Linked DNA regions of Glaciimonas sp. PCH181. The protein of the gene in region 3 interacts with the protein of the main gene of each other region in a pairwise test. Links are inferred from orthologs where the notes say so. Each region holds a gene or a part of one and is shown on either strand. Other genes may lie near its edges.

Evidence for each region.
Region 1: the proteins of secA (region 3) and secG interact in binary tests that used the Escherichia coli proteins (3 or more experiments, as listed by UniProt). The link is inferred for Glaciimonas sp. PCH181 from one-to-one orthologs.
Region 2: the proteins of secA (region 3) and secB interact in binary tests that used the Escherichia coli proteins (3 or more experiments, as listed by UniProt). The link is inferred for Glaciimonas sp. PCH181 from one-to-one orthologs.

Annotation. Positions count from the first base shown.
Region 1 is NZ_PYFP01000001.1:1,896,308-1,901,083, reverse strand. What follows is about bases 1-2,768. They hold secG (preprotein translocase subunit SecG), read left to right. Parts: upstream 1-1,052; coding sequence 1,053-1,484; downstream 1,485-2,768. Other genes in these bases: C7W93_RS08840 (NADH-quinone oxidoreductase subunit C), read left to right, coding at 2,662-2,768; C7W93_RS08845 (NADH-quinone oxidoreductase subunit B family protein), read left to right, coding at 2,176-2,652; C7W93_RS08850 (NADH-quinone oxidoreductase subunit A), read left to right, coding at 1,813-2,172; tpiA (triose-phosphate isomerase), read left to right, coding at 140-886. In the rest of the region: more of C7W93_RS08840, read left to right, coding at 2,769-3,258; C7W93_RS08835 (NADH-quinone oxidoreductase subunit D), read left to right, coding at 3,258-4,511; NADH-quinone oxidoreductase subunit NuoE, read left to right, coding at 4,611-4,776. UniProt on the Escherichia coli protein: Subunit of the protein translocation channel SecYEG. Overexpression of some hybrid proteins has been thought to jam the protein secretion apparatus resulting in cell death; while this may be true it also results in FtsH-mediated degradation of SecY.
Region 2 is NZ_PYFP01000002.1:1,600,473-1,605,312, forward strand. The notes cover bases 2,009-4,840. They hold secB (protein-export chaperone SecB), read left to right. Parts: upstream 2,009-3,082; coding sequence 3,083-3,598; downstream 3,599-4,840. Other genes in these bases: gpmA (2,3-diphosphoglycerate-dependent phosphoglycerate mutase), read right to left, coding at 2,009-2,041; C7W93_RS20460 (rhodanese-like domain-containing protein), read left to right, coding at 2,169-2,570; grxC (glutaredoxin 3), read left to right, coding at 2,587-2,850; C7W93_RS20475 (SH3 domain-containing protein), read left to right, coding at 3,738-4,196; C7W93_RS20480 (NAD(P)H-dependent glycerol-3-phosphate dehydrogenase), read left to right, coding at 4,443-4,840. Outside these bases: C7W93_RS20450 (murein hydrolase activator EnvC), read right to left, coding at 1-1,283; more of gpmA, read right to left, coding at 1,295-2,008. UniProt on the Escherichia coli protein: One of the proteins required for the normal export of some preproteins out of the cell cytoplasm. It is a molecular chaperone that binds to a subset of precursor proteins, maintaining them in a translocation-competent state.
Region 3 is NZ_PYFP01000006.1:196,830-202,116, forward strand. What follows is about bases 744-4,022. They hold secA (preprotein translocase subunit SecA), read right to left. Parts: upstream 3,710-4,022; coding sequence 944-3,709; downstream 744-943. Other genes in these bases: C7W93_RS24015 (M23 family metallopeptidase), read right to left, coding at 4,006-4,022. Outside these bases: bifunctional glutamate N-acetyltransferase/amino-acid acetyltransferase ArgJ, read right to left, coding at 1-660; more of C7W93_RS24015, read right to left, coding at 4,023-4,959; C7W93_RS24020 (hypothetical protein), read left to right, coding at 5,005-5,287. UniProt on the Escherichia coli protein: Required for protein export, interacts with the SecYEG preprotein conducting channel.

The DNA.
Region 1 (4,776 bases), on a different replicon or contig from region 3:
GATATCCTACTAAAGGCGTATTTAGTCTCGCTAAGGCTACAGCTATGATGAATAATTGCTGTCCTCGTGCTGCGGTTTGACCGTTTTGGTCCCGCCGCGTTAGAATGTCGGGTTATTAAAATAGTGGGCTTTGCCAATCATGCGTCGCAATCTCGTAGCAGGAAATTGGAAAATGAATGGCAGCCTGTCTGCCAACGCCGCATTGTTGGCCGAATTAAAGGCAGGCTTGGGGGAAGTTGGCTGTGATGTAGCCGTCTGCGTTCCGTCACCTTATTTCGCTCAGTGCCAATCCACAATTGCGGGAACCGCGTTAGCTTTAGGCGCGCAAGACGTCTCGGTACATGTTTCCGGTGCATATACTGGTGAAGTTGCGGCATCGATGCTGCGCGACTTTGATTGTAAATATGTCATTGTCGGACATTCAGAGCGACGGGCGTATCATGGCGAAACTAGCGAATTAGTGGCGCAAAAAACGTTAAGCGCATTGAAATCGGGTTTGACGCCAATCGTCTGTGTGGGTGAAACCTTAGCGCAACGCGAAGCGGGTGAAACCGATGCTGTGGTCGGCGAACAATTAGAGGCGGTTTTAGAGCTGCTGGATGTGTCGGCAATCAAAAAAATTGTTATTGCTTACGAGCCTGTATGGGCGATCGGCACCGGCAAGACGGCTACCCCACAAATGGCGCAAGACGTGCATGCAGCTTTGCGCGGTAAAGTGGCTTTGCGGGATGCTGAGTCGGCCGCGGTAGTAAAGATTTTGTACGGTGGCAGCATGAAGCCGGATAATGCCGTCGAATTATTGGCAATGCCAGATATCGATGGTGGCCTGATTGGCGGTGCTGCATTAAAAGCCGCTGATTTCCTCGCCATTGTCGCGGCAGCCTGATCGTTGCTTGTCGGTGTGCCTGGATTGATGGCAGCAATTAGCGTCGCAAAGTAGTTGGGCGTCGGCTTGCTCAGAATAGGTTAAAGTTTTGGTTTGCGCAGTCAGGCAAGTCCTAAAAAGTATTGAATCGCAAAATAGCATCATCTCTCCATTGGAAAATCATTAAATGAACTCAGTACTTACTATTATCGTCATCGTTCAAGTCTTGTCAGCGTTGACGATCATCGGTCTCGTTCTATTGCAGCATGGTAAGGGTGCCGATATGGGCGCAGCTTTCGGCTCTGGCGCTTCAGGTAGCTTGTTTGGTGCAACCGGATCGTCAAATTTCTTGTCGAAGTCGACTGGATTGGCAGCGTTGATTTTTTTCTGCGCGACATTGGCTTTGGTGTATTTGGGTAGTCACCGCACTGCAGCAACTGGTGGTGTAATGGATAGCTTGCCGGCAGCATCTGCGCCAGCCGCCGCAATCCCTGCAACTTCGGTTCCTGCGACCGTTCCTGCAGCGAGTGCATCGACTAGCGCTACGCCAGCCGCGGCGGCAGCAACTTCGGCCTCATCAACGCATAGCGCCGATCAGTCGAATCAAATTCCTAAATAAGTAAATGTAGACTGTAAATTACTGGATTTTAATCAAATTGTGCATTGAACAAAAATGCTAAAACAGGTTAGAATACGGCCCTATGCCGACGTGGTGAAATTGGTAGACACGCTATCTTGAGGGGGTAGTGGCGAAAGCTGTGCGAGTTCGAGTCTCGCCGTCGGCACCAAGTTATGAAGGCCAGCAAAGTTGTTCCTACGCTGGTTTTTAATCGAGGAACTTGTAGTGTTTGGTTGAAAAGGTAAAGTACGTTGCGGTAGTTATTGTTACCTTTTCGTGCTTGCCGTTATATCACTCTACTCAACGTTCAAACTATTGGCGAAAAATTGTGAACCTCGAAAATTATTTCCCCGTCTTGTTGTTTATCTTGATTGGTATTGCGGTTGGTGTCATGCCGCAATTGCTCGGTCGTATCCTTGGGCCACATCGGCCCGATGCTCAAAAAAATTCTCCGTACGAATGTGGCTTTGAAGCATTCGAAGACGCGCGCATGAAGTTTGATGTGCGGTATTATCTCGTCGCCATTTTGTTCATTTTGTTCGATCTGGAAACTGCCTTTTTCTTCCCTTGGGGTGTTGCAATGCGCGACCTCGGCTGGGCTGGCTTCATCACGATGATGGTATTCATCGCTGAGTTTGTTGTCGGCTTCTGGTACATATGGAAGAAGGGCGCACTGGATTGGGAGTAAGTCATGTCTATTGAAGGCGTATTGAACGAAGGGTTTGTCACCACAACTGCTGACAAACTAATCAACTGGACACGTACCGGCTCGTTATGGCCGATGACGTTCGGTTTGGCTTGCTGTGCTGTCGAAATGATGCACGCCGGCGCGTCACGTTATGATATGGACCGTTTCGGCGTGATTTTTCGTCCGTCGCCGCGTCAATCTGATGTGATGATTGTCGCCGGTACATTGTGCAACAAGATGGCACCGGCGTTACGCAAGGTGTATGACCAGATGCCAGAGCCGCGTTGGGTGATTTCGATGGGATCGTGCGCCAATGGCGGTGGTTACTATCATTACTCATATTCGGTGGTACGTGGTTGTGACCGGATTGTGCCTGTCGATATTTATGTTCCAGGTTGTCCTCCAACGGCTGAGGCTCTCCTTTACGGCATCATTCAGCTGCAAAATAAGATTCGCCGCACCAATACGATTGCGCGCTAAGAGAATAGAATGACGACGAAACTGGAAACCCTTGAAGCCGCTGTGCGCAATGCGCTAGGCGATGATCTTCAAAGTCTGACTGTTGCCTTCGGCGAAGTGACGATCGTAGTCAAGGCTGCGAACTATCTATCGGTGATGCGCGTGTTGCGTGATCATGCGGATACGCGCTTCGAAGAATTGATCGATTTGTGCGGGGTTGATTATTCAACCTATGGCGATGGTATTTGGGACGGTGCGCGCTTCGCGGCTGTTTCGCATTTGCTGTCGCTTGAGCATAACTGGCGCTTGCGTGTGCGGGTATTTGCCCCCAATGATGAAATGCCTTTGCTGCCATCGTTGGTCAATATCTGGTCTGCAGCAAACTGGTACGAGCGCGAAGCATTCGACTTCTTCGGTATTCTGTTTGAAGGTCATGACGATTTGCGTCGTATTTTGACCGATTACGGCTTTATCGGTCATCCGTTCCGCAAAGATTTCCCCGTCTCAGGCTATGTCGAGATGCGCTATGATCCTGAGCAAAAACGCGTGATTTATCAGCCTGTAACGATAGACCCGCGTGAAATCACGCCACGCGTGATTCGCGAAGAAAATTACGGGATCAAATAATGGCAGAAATTAAGAATTACACGCTGAACTTCGGCCCACAACATCCTGCTGCACATGGTGTTTTACGTCTGGTGCTGGAGTTGGATGGAGAAGTTATTCAACGTGCCGATCCGCATATTGGCTTGCTGCATCGTGGCACTGAAAAGCTCGCGGAACAAAAAACTTATTTGCAATCTGTTCCTTACATGGATCGTCTCGACTACGTGTCGATGATGTGTAATGAGCATGGTTACGTGATGGCGATTGAGCGTCTATTGGGGCTCGAAGTGCCTTTGCGTGCGCAATATATTCGCGTCATGTTCGACGAAATCACGCGGTTGCTGAATCACTTGATGTGGATCGGCGCGCATGCACTCGACGTTGGTGCGATGGCGGTATTGTTGTATGCGTTCCGCGAGCGTGAAGATTTGATGGATTGCTACGAAGCTGTTTCTGGCGCACGTATGCATGCTGCTTACTATCGTCCGGGCGGCGTGTATCGTGATTTGCCTGAACAGATGCCACAGCATAAAGCGTCTATCGTTCGTAATGCCAAAGCCATCAAGGCCCTGAATGAAAATCGTCAGGGATCGATGCTGGATTTCATTGAAGATTTCACGAATCGTTTTCCTACCTATGTCGATGAGTACGAAACCTTACTCACTGATAATCGTATCTGGAAGCAGCGTCTGGTCGGGGTCGGTGTAGTTTCACCTGAACGTGCAAAAGCGATGGGATTTACAGGCCCGATGTTGCGCGGCTCTGGCATTGAGTGGGATTTGCGCAAGAAGCAGCCGTATGAAGTTTACGACTTACTGGATTTCGATATTCCGGTTGGTAAAAACGGTGATTGCTATGACCGTTATTTGGTCCGTGTCGCAGAAATGCGTCAGTCAAACCGCATTATCAAGCAATGCGTAGAATGGTTGCGGAACAATAGCGGTCCTGTCATGACTACAAATCATAAGGTAGCGCCGTCGTCGCGCGTTGATATGAAGTCCAACATGGAAGAGCTGATTCATCACTTCAAGCTTTTCACTGAAGGATTCCATGTTCCACCGGGTGAAGCTTACGCTGCCGTTGAGCATCCAAAGGGTGAATTCGGTGTGTATATCGTGTCGGACGGTGCGAATAAACCGTATCGCCTGAAAATCCGCGCACCCGGTTTTCCGCATCTTCAAGGTTTGAATGAGATGGCCAAAGGCCACATGATTGCCGATGCCGTCACTATCATCGGTACGCAAGATATTGTGTTTGGTGAGATTGACCGCTAAGGATTTTTTCTACAGCGAAAGCAAATTTTCGTGACATTAGCGCGCCTCGGCGTGCTTACCGGGAATTTACCAATAACTAGCGCAGAGTACCGCGTACGAATGGCCAACAACATGTTGTTAAGTCAAGAAACTTACAAAAAAATTGATCGCGAAGTTGCGAAATTTCCTACCGACCAAAAACAGTCGGCGGTGATGGGTGCATTGGCGATTGCACAGGATGAAAAAGGCTGGCTATCGCCAGAAACCATGCAGGATGTTGCCGATT
Region 2 (4,840 bases), on a different replicon or contig from region 3:
CCATCGCCGCGTTTGCTACCAAATCGATTCATCAGATCGCCGCGCAACGGTAAGCGTAACAGACCGCGTAACGATGCAAACGGTTTGCCATAGGCGGTGTCGGGCGAGTTGGCATCCGGCGTCACGTCATTGTGCGCTATTGGCGCTGCCGGTGCTGGCGGCGCGGTTGTCGCAGTTTGTGGCGGCGGTTGATCGTCGTCAATCGGGTCTGGGGTAAAGGCGGGCGCTTTTGCAGGCGGATTTTGGCGCGCTTCCGGGGTCTTCGATTTTTTCGCCAACGCGGCGCGCTCACGCTGGCGTTGTTGCTCCAGCGCACGTGCGGCCTGGGCTTTTATTTGGGCTTGCGCCTTTGCCAGCGCGGCTGCCTGCGCTTTTGCCAGTTGCTCCTGACGGCGTTGTTCACGCAGGATTGCTTCTGCTTTCTTCTGAGCTTCTATCAATACCGCCAGCTTATCGACCAAGCCGGCCAGACGTTGTTCGTCGCGCTGCGTTTTACCGACTTCTTTGCGTTGCGCGACAAGTTTGCTGGAGAGTTGCGTTAGCAGTCCGGCCCGAATGTTCTTTTCCTTTTCTAGCGCGGCCTTTTGAGTGCGTTGTTCGAGTGCTATTTCGTCGAGTTCATTTTTGGCATTTTGTGTTTCGGCCTGGTTCGCCTCAATCGCCTGTAAGTTGGTGCGCAGCGCTTCGATCAGCTTCGCCTGGGCTTTGGAAACATAGCCCATGTATTGCAATTCACGATTAATTTGATTCGGATTATCGCCGGACAGCAACAGCTTGATGCGGTCTTCGTTACCGGCCAGATATTGCTGACGCAGCAGAGCGCCCATCTGGATTTGTTGCGCGGCAACGGTTTTGCTGAGTTCGCTATGTTTTTTTGCTAATGTATTTAATTTGGCCTGGGTCTGCGTTTGTTCGCCGCTAAGGTCGAAGAGAGCGCGATTCGCGGTAGAGATGGCCGCTTCGGAATCTGCCAACGCATCGGCGGCATCGTCTTTTGCCGTTTCGGTTTGATTAATGTCGCTTTGTAATACGTTTAATTTTTGTTGCAGTCCCGCGCGCTCGGCTTCGGCAGCTTGTTTTTGTTTGCTGCGCTCCGTGATTTTTGGGGAGTTGTTGGTCGCGGCAACCGCCCGTGCATCTAATGCAGGCGCTAATGCCAGCACAAATGCAAGGACGAGCGTCAGCCCGCCAAGCCGCGCTGACTTAGCACCTCTTGGGCGGTCTTGGCTGCCGCTGCACGCGGCTTCGCGCCCGGCTTGCTGCACCGGGCGATGCGACCTCATCAGGGCGATATTTATTTCGCTTTCCCCTGATTGGCAACTGCGTTCATTGCTGCGGCAATGGCAGCTTGATCGCCCAGATAGTAGCTCTTGATCGGCTTTAGATCAGCGTCTAGCTCATAGACGAGTGGCTGACCATTCGGGACATTCAGGCCGACGATGTCGTCGTCGCTGATGCCATCCAGCATTTTGATCAGCGCACGCAGGCTGTTGCCGTGGGCAGAGATGATGATGCGCTTACCTGATCGAATGGCTGGTGCAATGGTGTCGTTCCATGCTGGCAGCACGCGGGCAACGGTGTCTTTCAGGCATTCGGTCAGCGGAATTTCTTCACGCGCCAGATTGGCGTAACGTGGATCGTCATACGAAGCGCGCGGATCGTTTTCATCCAGCTTGAGCGGCGGCGTATCGTAGCTGCGGCGCCATACCATTACTTGTTCATCGCCATATTTAGCGGCTGTCTCAGCCTTGTTCAGCCCTTGCAGCGCGCCGTAGTGGCGCTCATTCAAGCGCCAGTCATGTTGTACTGGCAGCCACATCAAGTCCATCTCATCAAGCGTGCCCCAGAGCGTACGGATGGCGCGCTTAAGCACCGAGGTGTACGCCAGATCGAACGTGAAACCGGCTTCCTTGAGCAGTTTGCCCGCTTGTTTGGCTTCAGCCAGTCCTTTTTCGGTCAGATCGACATCTACCCAGCCGGTGAAGCGGTTAGCCAGATTCCAGGTGGATTCGCCGTGGCGCATCAATACAATTTTATACATAGGTGCAATAAGGGGAGTAGTGAAAAAAGGGTCAGAAAAAAATCATTGCAGGCTAACCAATACGAATTGGGTGGCGCTTCAGCTTCTATTTTATAATGTCGCGATTAACTAATACCATTGGATCACTGTGAAATTCTTGATTGATAATATTTTTGTGCTCGGATTGGTCATTTTGTCTGGCGGAGCACTGATTTTCCCGCTATTGCAACGACGCGGGAGCAAAGTAACAACATTGCAAGCAACACAACTGATTAATCAAGGAAAGACGTTAGTCCTTGATGTACGCGATGCAGAGGGATTTTCTGCCGGTCATTTAATTGATTCGAAAAACATCCCTTTGAAAGACCTGACTACCCGTTTGGTCGAAATTGAAAAATTCAAAGCCAAAAACGTTATTGTAGTGTGTCAGACAGGTACACAAGCATCTAAAGCCACTGCGCAACTTACTAAAGCTGGTTTCGCGCAGGTCTATAGCCTCGACGGTGGCATTGCAAGCTGGCAAACGCAAGGTCTGCCGACTATTAAATAACGACAAAGAGAACCCTATGACGGCCCATGTTTTAATGTACAGCACCGCTGTTTGCCCTTATTGCATACGTGCAGAACAGCTGCTGAAATCCCGCGGCGTCGACAATATCGAGAAGGTTCGTATTGATCTTGACCCGCAACAGCGCGACGAAATGATGAAAAAGACCGGACGTCGCACTGTTCCGCAAATTTATATCGGTGAAACCCATGTCGGCGGCTTCGATGATTTGAGCGCGCTTGATCACGGAGGAAAATTACTGCCTCTGCTGCAAGGTCCTTAAGTTCTGAGCAAATTGTTGGGAACCGATCTGATGTTTTATGGCCTGATGAATAACAAGCAAGTTTGAGGCGATGTAGCAATCCGGACATGCGCATTTTGCTTTGCTTGCTGTTTGGACCTTCGAAATAGCGAAGACCTCAATGGCAAACAGATTCCAGGGTCGTATTAATTGTTGCAATAACCATTCTATGGCTGGCACATACTAGCCATCTTACATTTACCGAAAGAGTTTTATGGCCGACGAAATTATTCAAACAGCAACTACCGAGACAAACGATCAACCAGTATTTCAGATCCAACGTGTGTATCTGAAAGATTTGTCGCTTGAGCAGCCAAATTCCCCAGCTATTTTTCTTGAGCAAGATGCGCCGCAAATCGAAGTAGCGGTTGACGTTGGTGCTGAAGCATTGGCTGAAGGTATATTCGAATCGACGGTGACGATTACAGTCACTGCCAAGATCAAAGACAAAGTCGCGTTTCTGGTCGAAGGCAAGCAAGCTGGTATTTTTGAAGTACGCAACATCCCTGCTGAACAGCTAGATCCATTGTTAGGTATCGGTTGCCCGAATATTGTTTATCCTTATTTGCGCGCTAACATCGCCGATGCAATCACCCGTGCTGGTTTCCCACCGATTCATCTGGCGGAAATCAACTTTGAAGTGTTTTATCAGCAACGTACCCAAGCGCTGGCTGAGAACCAGGGAAGCAAAGACAGTATTGCGGTAGACGGCAGCAACACAATCAACTAAGAGCAGGTTTTTTAGTATTAGTGTTAAGCCGCCCAGATAACGTGGGCGGCGCGCTGCTGGCATTATTTGTCGCTTGCAAGAATAATGATGGTGGTTTGCCAGTTGTTCGGACGGACGCGCAGTAAGTGGAGACGATGGAATGAAATGTATTCGCTTGACCAGTATGGTAATGGCGTCGGCGCTGGTGGTGTTAGGCACGGGTGGCACGGCACATGCGCTTGATTTCAAGGCAGTTGGCGCGGCACCGGTTGTGTTCTACGATGCTCCATCCGAAAAAGGCCGACGTGTAGCCGTAGCACCACGCGGCATGCCGGTCGAAGTTGTTCTGACCTATGGCGAGTGGACCAAAGTGCGTGATTCTAGCGGTGACTTATCGTGGGTGCAATCGAGTGGGCTGGTTGGCAAGCGTAACTTACAGGTTAAGGTCGCCAACGCCAAGATTCGGGCGAATCCGAACGATACCGCAGCGGAAGTATTTAGCGCCGATAAAGGGGTTTTGCTGGAACTGGTCGAGCCTGGTGCATCCGGTTGGATCAAAGTGCGGCACCGCGACGGTCAGAGCGGCTATGTAAAAGCGACTGAAGTTTGGGGTAATTAAGTAAGGCAAGTTCAGAAGCGAAGCGCTGGCTGAATTGCGAACGATGACCAACGATAGGACGGTTTTTATTTACCCCCGCGTTAGCTGATCGGCTTCGTCAACGCGGCGGAGTGGGTTATACCATTTGCTGTCGCTTCCGCCGACGTTGATATTCAACGATTTCGCGGCCGTATTTCTCGTTGTTCTTATTCCCCTCCCACCATTTTTATTAGACGATTGATCTCTGTGTCCGCTGATTCCACACCCATGAATATCACGATCCTCGGCGCTGGCGCATGGGGCTCTGCGCTGGCGATCGCGTTAGCGCAACGTCACAACGTATTGTTGTGGGGACGCAATGAAAAAATGATCGCGGCCGCGTCAGCGCAGCGCGAGAATGTGATTTATCTACCCGGTTTACACTTGCCCGCCACATTGATTGTGACCGCTGATTTTGCGCAAGCTATCGATCATGTGAGTCCGCATGCTAATGCAAATGATAGCCTGTTGATCGTTGCGTCATCCGTCGCTGGAATCCGGTCACTGGCGGAGCAATTGCGGGATTTACCGATACCGAATATCGTCTGGTTATGCAAAGGCTTTGAAGAACAAACGCGTTTGCTGCCGCATCAGATCGTCCGGCAAGTATTGGGAGACGCCATTCC
Region 3 (5,287 bases):
AGTTTGCTTGACCAAGTGATCCAGCACCGGCTGCGCAACTTTGGCATCAATTGCCAGAAACCCGAGCATGGTCGCCATATTTGGTCGAATCATGCCAGCGCCCTTGCTGATCCCAGTCATGATTACCGGCTTACCGGCGATCGTGACCGTCCGCGACGCCGCTTTCGGCTGAGTGTCGGTAGTCATGATCGTTTCTGCTGCATTAAACCAGTTATCGGCTTGCAGATTTTTTAACGCGCCGGGTAAGCCAGCCTGAATCCGCTCAACCGGCAATGGCTCCAAAATCACACCAGTTGAAAACGGCAAAATCTGTTCCGCAGCGCAACCGAGCAACTCGGCCAAGGCGACGCAGGTGGCGTTTGCCGCAGCCAAACCGGCTTCACCCGTTCCTGCATTTGCATTGCCGGTATTTACCACCAGCGCTCGAATCGGCGCGCCAGAAACCCGTGCCGCCTCCAGATGCGCCTTGCAGACCTGCACCGGTGCAGCGCAAAAACGATTTAACGTGAACACCCCGGCAACCGTTGCCGTGGGTGCCAGTTTCATGACGAGCAAGTCCTTGCGATTGGCTTTGCGCACACCAGCCTCCGTGTGGCCAAGTTCGATACCGGTAACAGCCTTCAGATCAGAGGCAACGGGAATGGGGGAATTAACGGCCATGAATATCTCTCGGAAAATAGGAAAAAATGACGCATGAAAATGGGTAAAGGCAACGATCGCCGGGGAATCGGGTAAAGATCATTGAGGGATCAATGACTGATCATTTAGGGATCCTATTTTTATCCAATTGCGGTCGCTATTTTAAAACGGATAAGCACGTATCGGGGAATTCGGTGCCAATGATCGCGGCTCACCACAAAAAAAAGCGGAGCTGGTTTCCCGGCTCCGCTTTCATTTCTTAGCAACTTGATCAGTGACTTAGTAGCTGTTCACCAACAAATTTTTACGCCAACTGCCCATGACACTGTTTGTACTTTTTGCCGCTGCCGCATGGGCATGGATCGTTACGTCCGACTTTAGGCACTGCATCGAAAGGCGATTGAAATCTCACCTCATCCGGATGCGCGGTCGGCGCTAACAACTCTTCTGCGGCAGCATTAGGATTGAATTCGGCATGTTGATAATGCACGTTTTCCAGATGCGATTGCGACAGCTCTTCTTCCACTGCCTCAATCTCTTCGCGGTTTTCGATACGCACCGTCATCACTACGCGCACAACTTCATTCTTGATCAGATCAAGCATTTGACCGAACAACTCAAAGGCCTCGCGCTTGTATTCCTGCTTTGGATTCTTTTGTGCGTAACCGCGTAAATGGATACCCTGACGCAGATGATCCAGCGCTGCCAGATGCTCACGCCAATGGCTATCAACGCTTTGCAGCATGACGCTGCGCTCAAAACCGGCAAACGATTCTTTGCCAACGACTTCCGATTTAGCGGCGTAATCAGCGTCAGCAGTGGTCAAAACGCGATCCAGCAACTCATCATCGGTTAGATTAGGCTCAGCTTCTAATGTCTTTGCTAACGGGACTTCAAGATGCAATTCGTTGACTAATGCGGTCTCCAGCGATGGGATATCCCACTGCTCTTCGAGCGATTCTGCAGGCACGTAAGTACGGAAAGTATCGTTCAACACGCCGTGACGCAATGAACCGATCATCTCCGACACATCGGTCGATTCCAGCAATTCATTACGCTGTTGATAAATTACTTTACGTTGATCGTTGGCGACATCATCGTACTCCAGCAATTGCTTACGAATATCGAAGTTACGCGCTTCAACTTTACGCTGCGCGGACTCAATCGAACGAGAAACAATACCAGCCTCGATAGGCTCGCCTTCCGGCATTTTCAGACGATCCATAATGGCGCGTACACGGTCACCGGCAAAAATACGCAGTAAAGCGTCATCCAATGACAGATAAAAACGCGACGATCCTGGATCGCCCTGACGCGCTGCACGACCGCGCAACTGATTATCGACGCGACGCGACTCATGGCGCTCTGTACCAATAATGTGCAAACCACCCGCATTCGTCACATGGTCATGCAGTGATTGCCATTCATTGACTAACTTGGCCGATTGCGCTTCCTTCTGGCTATCAGTCAGGCTGTCATCCGCATCGATAAACTGAACTTGTTTTTCTACATTGCCGCCCAGCACAATATCCGTACCGCGACCTGCCATGTTGGTAGCGATGGTGATCGCCTTCGGGCTACCCGCTTGGGCAATAATTTCTGCCTCGCGGGCATGTTGCTTGGCGTTCAACACGTTATGCGGCAACTTGGCGTTGGCCAAAATGCCAGACAATAATTCTGAGTTTTCGATAGAAGTTGTACCAACCAGGACCGGTTGTCCGCGCTCGTAGCAATCCTGGATATCGTGCAACATTGCGTTGTACTTTTCCATCGACGTTTTATAGACCTGATCCTGACGGTCTTTACGCTGATTCGGTCGATTTTGCGGAATCACGACGGTTTCCAGACCGTAAATTTCTTGGAATTCGTAGGCTTCAGTATCAGCCGTACCCGTCATCCCGGCCAGCTTGCCGTACATACGGAAATAGTTCTGGAAAGTGATGGATGCCAGCGTTTGATTCTCGTTCTGAACCTTCACGCCTTCTTTCGCTTCCACCGCCTGATGCAAGCCATCCGACCAACGACGCCCTTGCATCATCCGGCCTGTGAATTCATCAACGATGACGACTTCACTGTTTTGAACCACGTAATGCTGATCCTTGTGATACAGCGAATGCGCGCGCAACGCAGCGTACAAGTGATGAATCAGGCTAATATTGGCAGCGTCATACAATGATGCGCCTTCTGCCAGCAATCCCATACTTGTCAGGATTTGTTCAGCTTTTTCGTGGCCAGCTTCTGTCAACAATACCTGATGGGCTTTTTCGTCCTTGGTGTAATCGCCAGGAACTTCAACTTTACCTTTACCATCCGGTGTTTCTTCGCCCACTTGCATGGTCAGCAGCGGCGGTACAGCATTGATTTTTAGATAAAGATCGGTATGATTTTCGGCTTGACCGGAAATAATCAGTGGCGTTCGCGCTTCATCGATCAGGATCGAGTCAACTTCATCGACAATCGCGAAATTTAGGACACGTTGCACGCGGTCCCGCGCCTCGAACACCATGTTATCGCGTAAATAATCAAAGCCGAACTCGTTATTGGTGCCATAAGTAATGTCAGCCGCATACGCAATTTGCTTATCATCGTGCTCTACAGCGGACAAATTCACACCCGTAGTCAGACCTAGCCAGCTATATAGGCGACCCATCCAGTCAGCATCGCGCTGTGCCAGATAGTCATTGACGGTCACGACGTGTACGCCCTTGCCAGCCAATGCATTCAAATACGCTGGCAGCGTTGCCATCAGCGTTTTACCTTCACCAGTACCCATTTCAGCAATTTTGCCGTAATGCAGGACCATTCCGCCAATCAACTGCACATCGAAGTGGCGCATTTTGAGGACGCGCTTACCGGCTTCGCGACAAACTGCAAACGCTTCCGGCAACAAATCATCCAGTTTTTCGCCCTTGGCGATGCGCTGCCTGAATTCCGACGTTTTAGCTTGTAACTGCTCGTCCGACAACTTTTCCATTGTCGGCTCGAGACCATTAATTTGGCTTACAGTTTTTTGGTATTGCTTGAGCAGTCGCTGGTTGCGGCTACCGAAAATCTGGGTCAGTAATGACATGCTTGGATTCTAAAAAAGGTATCGGAGGTATTTCGCGCTTCCATTGGACAACGCTATTTTTACATCAACCATAAACGTAAAATATAAAGCATGGGTCGGTAACAAGGAAAGCGAAACGAACAAAATGCTTAGAGGTCTGGAAATGCAGTAACACAAAACCGGACTACCACTAATTAAGTAACGGATTTTATCATGCGACCTTCGACAGGTTGGGGTTATGCATCAGGAAACAATACCTAACGCGCCAATTTGTAAGGTTTGATGCATCTTTATAACGGATAAAAAAGAAATGTGTGTTATTTAATCATCAACTCCGCCATTTTCGCCTGATCAGTCCCCGCTGCCAGAAATTTACGCGGATCTTGCGCCACATTTTTTATTCTGACCTCAAAATGCAGATGCGGCCCAGTTGAACGCCCCGTGCTGCCAATATCTGCAATATGCTGACCGCGCCGCACGATGTCACCTACTGTTACCAATAGTTTCGACGTATGTGCATAACGGGTAATGATGTCATTGCCATGATCAATGTCGAGCATGTTGCCATAAGCGGGATGATACTCGGCAGCGATCACCACACCGGCAGCAGCGGCGACGATAGGCGTGCCGGTCGCGGCAGGAAAATCCAGCCCTTCATGAAACGCGCTATGGCCGGTAAAAGGATCTAGTCGCCAGCCGAAACTGGATGAGTTGTAATTGACCGCAACCGGTTGATTGGTTGGCAACAATTTGCCCTTGATTTTATCGTTCATTAACGTGGTTTCCACCACATTCATATAATCGGCGCGATAGCCTATATCGCGTGACATGCCAGCCAGTGCCTGTTGAAATTCATCCATACTCAAAACGTGGGACGTCCGTTCTTTGACGTTGCTTGGCTCGATGCCGCCGGTTCCGGGTATTTCCTTGAAATTAAATTCTTCCGGCTTGACGCCTGCCAAACCCTGAACGCGCTCTCCAAGTGCATCCAGTCGTAACAGTTGGGCCTGCATCTGGCCTAATTTGACTGCCATTGCGGCTAAATTTTCTTTCAAGTATTGATTACTGTCCGGTGCATTACCGGCTGGTTCAGTCGAATACTTTGATAAAAAGGGGATGCTACCTGCATAACGAAAAGTGATTAAATAGACCAACGCCGTTGCGCATAGGACTGCGCCCAGAAAAATGGCCCCCATCAACGCAAAATGGCGCACGCCCAACGTAATCGATTTGGCTCTGGCAAAGCGTGCATGCAGCAAAATTACTTGCATCGTCGCGGTCTGGGCTTGGCGGTTACGTGATATGGTTTCGTCATCATGCGCAAACTCTCATTTTCCTCTTCGTTTGGGCAAGCGAAGACAGGCTCAAAATTTTCCAGGGCGGTCTCTCGCGACGCCTCCGATTTCCTGCGCGGTGACGACAAAATGGCAGCGTTATTGCCAACTTTGGGCCGCATGGCAGCATTGCAAAAACAATGTGGAATTGGATTGCCAAGCATGTTTGCGGCCTGCGAAGTCCTGCATTTTGACGCTGGGCAGTTAGTCTTGTCTGCTCCAAATGCCGCATTGGCGACCAAGCTGAAACAGCAATTACCGAAGC